One region of the Thermoanaerobacterium thermosulfurigenes genome, then DNA from elsewhere that is predicted to be linked to it. Evidence: riboswitches for the same ligand, from Rfam matches in the RefSeq annotation. Region 1 holds a riboswitch; the other holds the start of a gene.
The links. Region 1 has a riboswitch for cobalamin ahead of metE (5-methyltetrahydropteroyltriglutamate--homocysteine S-methyltransferase). Riboswitches for the same ligand answer to the same signal wherever they lie in the genome.

Region 1 (3,431 bases):
GTATTAAGAGGCATTGGGCTTTCAAATAGTTCATTTCTGTTGCTTCTGTCTACCAGCGATAATATTTCATTATCAGATATTGCGTTTGATGATATTATAGATGTAATTTTACTTGTACTACTTTTAATCGGATACTCTGTAGAAGTAACAGCAGTTGTTATCGGCTCATTATAACTTTTGCTTGCTTTTTTAGCTTTTATCTTAGATACAATTTTAACAGATTTGACATTGTTTGCAGAATTATGTTTGAAAAATAGGCTTTTGCCATAAAAAAAAGTAAATCCTATTATTACTAATATAAGAAAAAGTAAGATAGCTGATTTTTTTGACTTAATTAATGTCATCATTTATCACTCCGATATACTAAACAAAAGATTACTCTTATAGCATAAACCAAATTACTCTAAAAATCAATTTTTAGAAATATTCGATAGATGTTTAATAAATAGCCCATCTTTTATAGGTGGGAGATTTTTTACATATCATAAAAATTTAACGATTTAAATAAAAATTTCGTATATACCTAAAAAGACAATTAAAATTCCAGAGACCAATGGTGCATAATTGCCAAATATTTTGGCTAAGTAAGTATTGCCAAGCATAAAACCTAAAAGAATGGATAATAAACTGAAAATAATTGTTAATAATGTAGTAAAATATATGTTAAGTCCTGTAATGCTTGCTCCAATTCCCAAACCTAAATTGTTTATTGTTAAACCAAAAGCAAGGATAATAGATTCTTTCATATCTATATATTTTGAATTATCCGTGTCTGCGATTTTTGAATTAATCAGGATTTCGTAGTTATTTTTAAAGTTAAAAGTATATGTTTTTCGTTTCTTGTAATAGTCTAAAATAAACCATAGTCCTAGCATAATAAGTATAAGACTGCCAACGATATTTGATATGTTTGTGGGTAGAAATCTATTTATAAGTAATCCTATAGACATTGATAGAAATGTACCAATACCAGATACTAAAGCGATTAGAATATTACTTAATATCCCAATTCTTATTTTTTTAATCCCATATGCTATGGCTACAGTAAAGTTATCGATATTTGCTGATATTGAGAATAATAAACTTGATATAACATGCATAGTAAAACCCCCTATTTTAATATGTCTTTATATTATATTCTTCATTTGAGAATTATGTTACGTGAAGCTTATCAAAAAGTTTTGCTATTTGTGACTTAAATAAAATTTTTTTAGGTCAAAAATCGTGTGAAATAGCAATGAAATGTAGAAATAAAACTTCACTATCTTTTTGAAAGAATGAGTTAGAAAAAGAGAAATAAGTTAGTTCAATTAAATAACTTATCTTCTGTTTTTGTATTTTGAAAATTCGTTCTTGACATATTATTTTCATAATAGTAAAATAAACATAAATGTTTTTAAAATAGTTGTCATTCATATCTTCAATAAGGATATGGAAAAAGATAATTCGCATATAAGGTGCTTCTTTAAAAAAGAAGATAATAGGGAATCAAGTGAGAATCTTGAACAGCACCCACTACTGTATTTTGGACGAACGTTTCGTATACCACTATCTAAATGATAGGAAGGGAAACAAGTAGGATGAAGATAAGTCAGGAGACCTGCCTTATGTGTAAATAAAACCAAATCTTTGGGAATGGAGATAAGGAGGAAAAATAATGAAAACAACAATAGTAGGTTATCCACGCATTGGAGTAAACCGCGAATTGAAGAAAGTAGTAGAAAAGTATTTTAAAGGCGAAATTGGTTTAAGTAAACTTTTTGCAGAATCTAAGCAATTGAGAAAAAAATATTGGTTGGTACAAAAAGAAAAAGGTATAGACTATATTCCATCTAATGATTTTTCATTTTATGATAACATGTTGGATATGGCATTTCTTTTAAATGTTATTCCTAAAAGGTATAAGCAGTTAGATCTTTTACCTATTGATACATATTTTGCTATGGCTAGAGGATATCAAGATATTGAAGAAGATGTAAAAGCTTTACCTATGAAAAAATGGTTTAATACAAATTATCATTATATAGTTCCTGAAATAGACGATGATACTGAATTTTTTTTAAATGATACAAAACCTTTTGATTTATATAGAGAAGCAAAGGAATTGGGAATAAATACAAGACCTATTATAATAGGTATGTTTACATTTTTAAAGTTAGCAAGATTTAACACTAAGAGAACTTTTGAAGAAATTTTATTTGAATTAACAAATACATATATAGAAATTTTAAAAAAATTTGAGGAATTAGGAACTGAATGGATTCAAATAGATGAACCTATATTGGTAACAGATTTAACGCAAGAAGACATTAATTTATTTAAAATAGCTTACAAGAAGTTATTGGCCAAAAAAAGAAATACAAAAATATTAATTCAGACGTATTTTGGAGATGTAAGAGATATTTATGAAACGTTGATAGAATTGGATTTTGATGGATTAGGTTTAGATTTAGTAGAAGGAATAAAAAATGTTGATTTAATAAAAAGATCTGGTTTCCCCTCCAATAAAATTTTATCAGCAGGTATTGTAAATGGGAAAAATATATGGCGAAATGATTATAAAAAAAGCATGGAATTGATAAGAATATTAGAACAATTTGTTATGCCGGAAAATATATGGCTCAGTACATCTTGTTCACTTCTGCATGTTCCGTATACGCTTCTTAATGAAGAAAGTATTGAAGAAAATATAAAAGAATTTTTGGCATTTGCAGAAGAAAAACTGGAAGAACTTAAGGATTTAAAGAGTTTATGTATTGATTATGACTTTGAGAAGAATGACCTTTATATATTTAATCAACAGGTTTTGAAGAGGAAAATAACAGATTCATTAAGTTTTGATGCTGAGATTCGTTCAAATGTTAAAAATTTAAATGAAGAAGATTTTATTCGAAAAGATAAATTTGAAAATCGCATTTTAGTCCAAAAGGAAAAATTTAAGCTTCCTATTTTGCCAACGACTACTATAGGTTCTTTTCCTCAAACATCTGAGGTGAGAAGAATTCGTCAGCTATGGAGGAAAGGAGAAATAACGGAGACTGAATATGAGCAACAATTGCAGAAAAAAATAAAAGAAATAATTGATTTTCAAGAAAAAATAGGGCTTGACGTGCTTGTTCATGGAGAATATGAACGAAACGACATGGTTGAGTATTTCGGACAATTATTAGAAGGATTTTTGTTTACACAAAATGGGTGGGTACAATCATATGGAACAAGATGTGTAAAACCTCCAATAATATTTGGAGATGTAAAACGAAAGGAACCGATGACAGTCAAATGGATTAAGTTTGCTCAAAAACAAACTGATAAAATTGTAAAAGGAATTTTAACTGGGCCAATTACTATTTTAAATTGGTCATTTCCGAGAGAAGATTTAGAATTAAGAGAAATAGCATATCAAATTGCTTTAGCTATTAGAGATGAGGTGT
Region 2 (3,431 bases), on a different contig from region 1:
TGACAAAGTATGATAAAAAAATTGACCTAATTTAGCACCTTCCCAAGTAAGGATAATTGGATTATAATAACATTAACAGAAATTGGCGCATCATTCACATTGATGCTGCAGCACATTATTATGATGAAAATTGGATTACACAACAAGCTGAGTACAATTATCGTATGGGTGATAGGATAACTGAAGAATATGGTTGGAGGTGATTTTATAAAAAATAAGCGCATAATAATCTTATGTTTAATAGCAGTAGTTGTATTGAGTCTTTTTATATATTATGATTACTACAGCTATAAGAAAAGTCATTTTCAGATTTATCTATATCAGACAAACGATGCACCTAATTTAAATTATAAGACGAAAAGCAAACATTTTAAAATTAATACAACGATTGAGATTGGGAAAAATACTAATACAAAGACGAATGGTTTAGATTCTACTGGAAACATCCAAAAAACACAAGATTCAAATGAATTTACTCCACTAAATTATACTATAAGAGTTGAGAACATTAGTAAGGGAAAATTAAATAACATTAAAATTGTTGCATTTCTTGACAAAGGGCTTGAGCCTTATATAATATCTGGACTTGTGTATTTTGGAACACCAATTCAACAGAGAATAGATTTAAATGCACCAAATACAAAGAAAAAAGATAATTGTATTGATGTTAGCAGATCTGCATGGCTACCAAATCTTTCTCAAATAGATGCAGATGAAAGGCAGAAAATATTAGATTCAATCAAAAAGCCTATAAAATTGATAATAAAATGGGACGGCGGGGAAGAAGACTTATTGCTGCAAAATTTTGATATAAAAATGTATTGATGTCCCTCAACGGGGCTATTTTTCTTGAACAGCTACTATATTCGCTATATGATGTGAGGTGATATCAATGAATCTATATAAGCAATTATACTTAGGGGATTTAGGCAATCGCATGGTTTACATATATGAAATATTTCTTATTAATGTAGCTGTATTGATGTTTGTTTGGCTTGGCTTTTCGCTTTATAAATGGAGACGATCTGGAAATAGGAATTTCATAAAATGGTGGGGGATAATAGTTGGTATTCTTTTTACTTTGGGATTGTATATACTGATTTTTTCTAAGATATTTTCTGGACAACAATATTTTGTTGCCTCCCAAACTGGCATTTACATTCCAAGATCAGTTGATATACTGAAGAATAACTATACAGGCGATAGGGACCAAGAGCTATGTTACATCGTTATGAAGTTCAATAAGACCCAAATGGATGATTTCATAAAATCTGCAGAAGAAAAAGGATGGAAGTTTGGCACAGTGATACCGTACTCATTAGCAAAATCACTACCACAACCTAATTTAATGCTTGGGAGAAAATATCCATTTCCAAAAGTGAAAAAGGATGGATACTATTATTTATATACAAATACAAAGTCCAAAGGTTCAACTTCTTTTAGAACTAACTATACGACTAATAAGCTATTCTTTTTGGATACTAAATCAGGTATATTGTACTTTTACTATGACAGTTTCGAACTTGCTTAGGATTTGCGTTTTGAACTTCATTAAAACAGTGTGCTTTTTGATACTACACATTTCATTTGATAATTGGCCCTTAGGGCTATTTTTTTATATAAAAAAATTTTTAAAAAACTGTAACAAAATGAGGAAGAAATTTGTCTATATATTCAGAGAGGAAATTAATCTTGTGAAATTTTCGTTATATAGATAATTTGTTTTATAGAAATTGGAGGCAGAGTGTGGGATGAAAAAATACAGGGAGTTTATCTTAAAGGCATTTATTTTGATTTCAATTATTTTAGCGGTATTCATCATGTTTGTGATTTTGGATATTACAGTAGTAAAAATTTATACAGGATGAGATGATAGATTCATGGCAAATTATTGCAAAAAAAGGCTGTTTATTTTCATTGACGCAATTTTGCATTAAAGATATAATATAGTTAAACTAAATATGGTCTTAAGGTCCGAAAGGTTAATAGGAAAAGCGGTGAGAAGCCGCTGCAGCCCCCGCTACTGTAAGCGATGATGAGGCTCAAAAAACCACTGGGGAAACCGGGAAGGTTGAGCTAAAGATGAATCGCAAGCCAGGAGACCTGCCTTAAGATGAGAAAAACACCTTCGGAGGGGAGGTTGGTAATGTGATACATATTTGCTTTAGAAAATATGGGGCATACCTTCTCGGTATGCCTTAGTTTTTTAGATTAATGTTTATGTGTTTTGCATTTTTCAAATCTTTAAGAAATTGGAAGGAGAGATCTAAGTGAAAAAGTGGATTAAAAATATTGTAGTTTTCATCATAGTAGCAGTTCTTTCATTAAGTCTTGTTTCATGTTCTCAAACTACAAAGGAAAAAGCATCTACTAATGCTAATTCTGTGAAGACGGAAGTTAAGGCTACATTCCCATTGAAAATTACTGATTTTATGGGTAGGCAAGTTACGATAAAAAAGGAGCCTAAGAGGATCGTATCATTATCTCCATCAACGACCGAGCTGATTTACGCAATTGGCGCTGGCAAAAATGTTGTTGGTGTTACTAATTACGACGATTATCCGCCGGAGGTAAAAAGTGTTGCGAAAGTTGGAGGATATGAAGGGCCTAATATTGAAGCTATAATGGCTCAGAAACCTGATATAGTTTTTGCATCAAATCTTTCTGGGAAGGACCAGATGGAGACTATCGAGAAATCAGGCATACCAGTGGTGGTATTAGAAGCGCAAAACATAAACCAGATATATGATTCAATAAAGATATTAGGTGAGATAACAGGCAATGTAGAAAAGGGAAATGAAATAATAAGCAGCATGAAAGATAAAATTAAAGAGATCAATGATAAAGTGAAGGATTTGCCGAAAGTAAATGTGTTTTATGTTGTTGATACAAATGGGAACTGGACGGCTGGCAAGGGAACATTCATCGATGAGCTTATAACATTGGCTGGTGGAAACAATGTAGCCAGCGATGCAAACGGATGGGCACAGTACAGCATGGAGAAACTAGTACAGAAAAATCCTGATGTGATAATCACATCACCACATGCTGCAAACGCTAATGAAATAAAAAATATGGCAGGTTATAAGGATACAAAAGCGGCGAAAGATGGCAAAATATTTATAATCTCCAACGATGACATTGTCACTAAGCCATCTAATAGAATTGTCTTAGGATTAGAAGAAATTGCAAAAGATTTGCATCCGGAGGCATTTAAATAAATTGAAAGTGAGAAAAAGCTTTTATTTGATAATTTCTGCAATGGTTTTGATTGCATCCTTGATGTTTTCTGCATCAGTGGGTGCAGTCAAAATGCCATTAAAAAGCATTATTGATGTCATTTTTGGCGTTGGCAATGCTACAGACAAGATGATATTGTTGAATCTCAGATTCCCAAGGATTATTGAAGCTGCTTTCACTGGGATGGGACT

Region 2: it holds a riboswitch for cobalamin, as region 1 does, so the genes downstream of both, HNR52_RS08525 (ABC transporter substrate-binding protein) here and metE (5-methyltetrahydropteroyltriglutamate--homocysteine S-methyltransferase) in region 1, are expected to answer to the same signal.

What each region holds. Positions count from the first base shown of each region.
Region 1 is NZ_JBPODR010000045.1:4,568-7,998, forward strand. Features, by position in the region: gene HNR52_RS11540 (polysaccharide deacetylase family protein) at 1-344, opposite strand, end outside; gene ytaF (sporulation membrane protein YtaF) at 501-1,100, opposite strand; cobalamin riboswitch at 1,439-1,622, shown strand; gene metE (5-methyltetrahydropteroyltriglutamate--homocysteine S-methyltransferase) at 1,658-3,431, shown strand, end outside.
Region 2 is NZ_JBPODR010000020.1:1,757-5,187, forward strand. Features, by position in the region: gene HNR52_RS08510 (hypothetical protein) at 57-203, shown strand; gene HNR52_RS08515 (hypothetical protein) at 190-825, shown strand; gene HNR52_RS08520 (hypothetical protein) at 893-1,531, shown strand; cobalamin riboswitch at 1,954-2,125, shown strand; gene HNR52_RS08525 (ABC transporter substrate-binding protein) at 2,271-3,221, shown strand; gene HNR52_RS08530 (FecCD family ABC transporter permease) at 3,223-3,431, shown strand, end outside.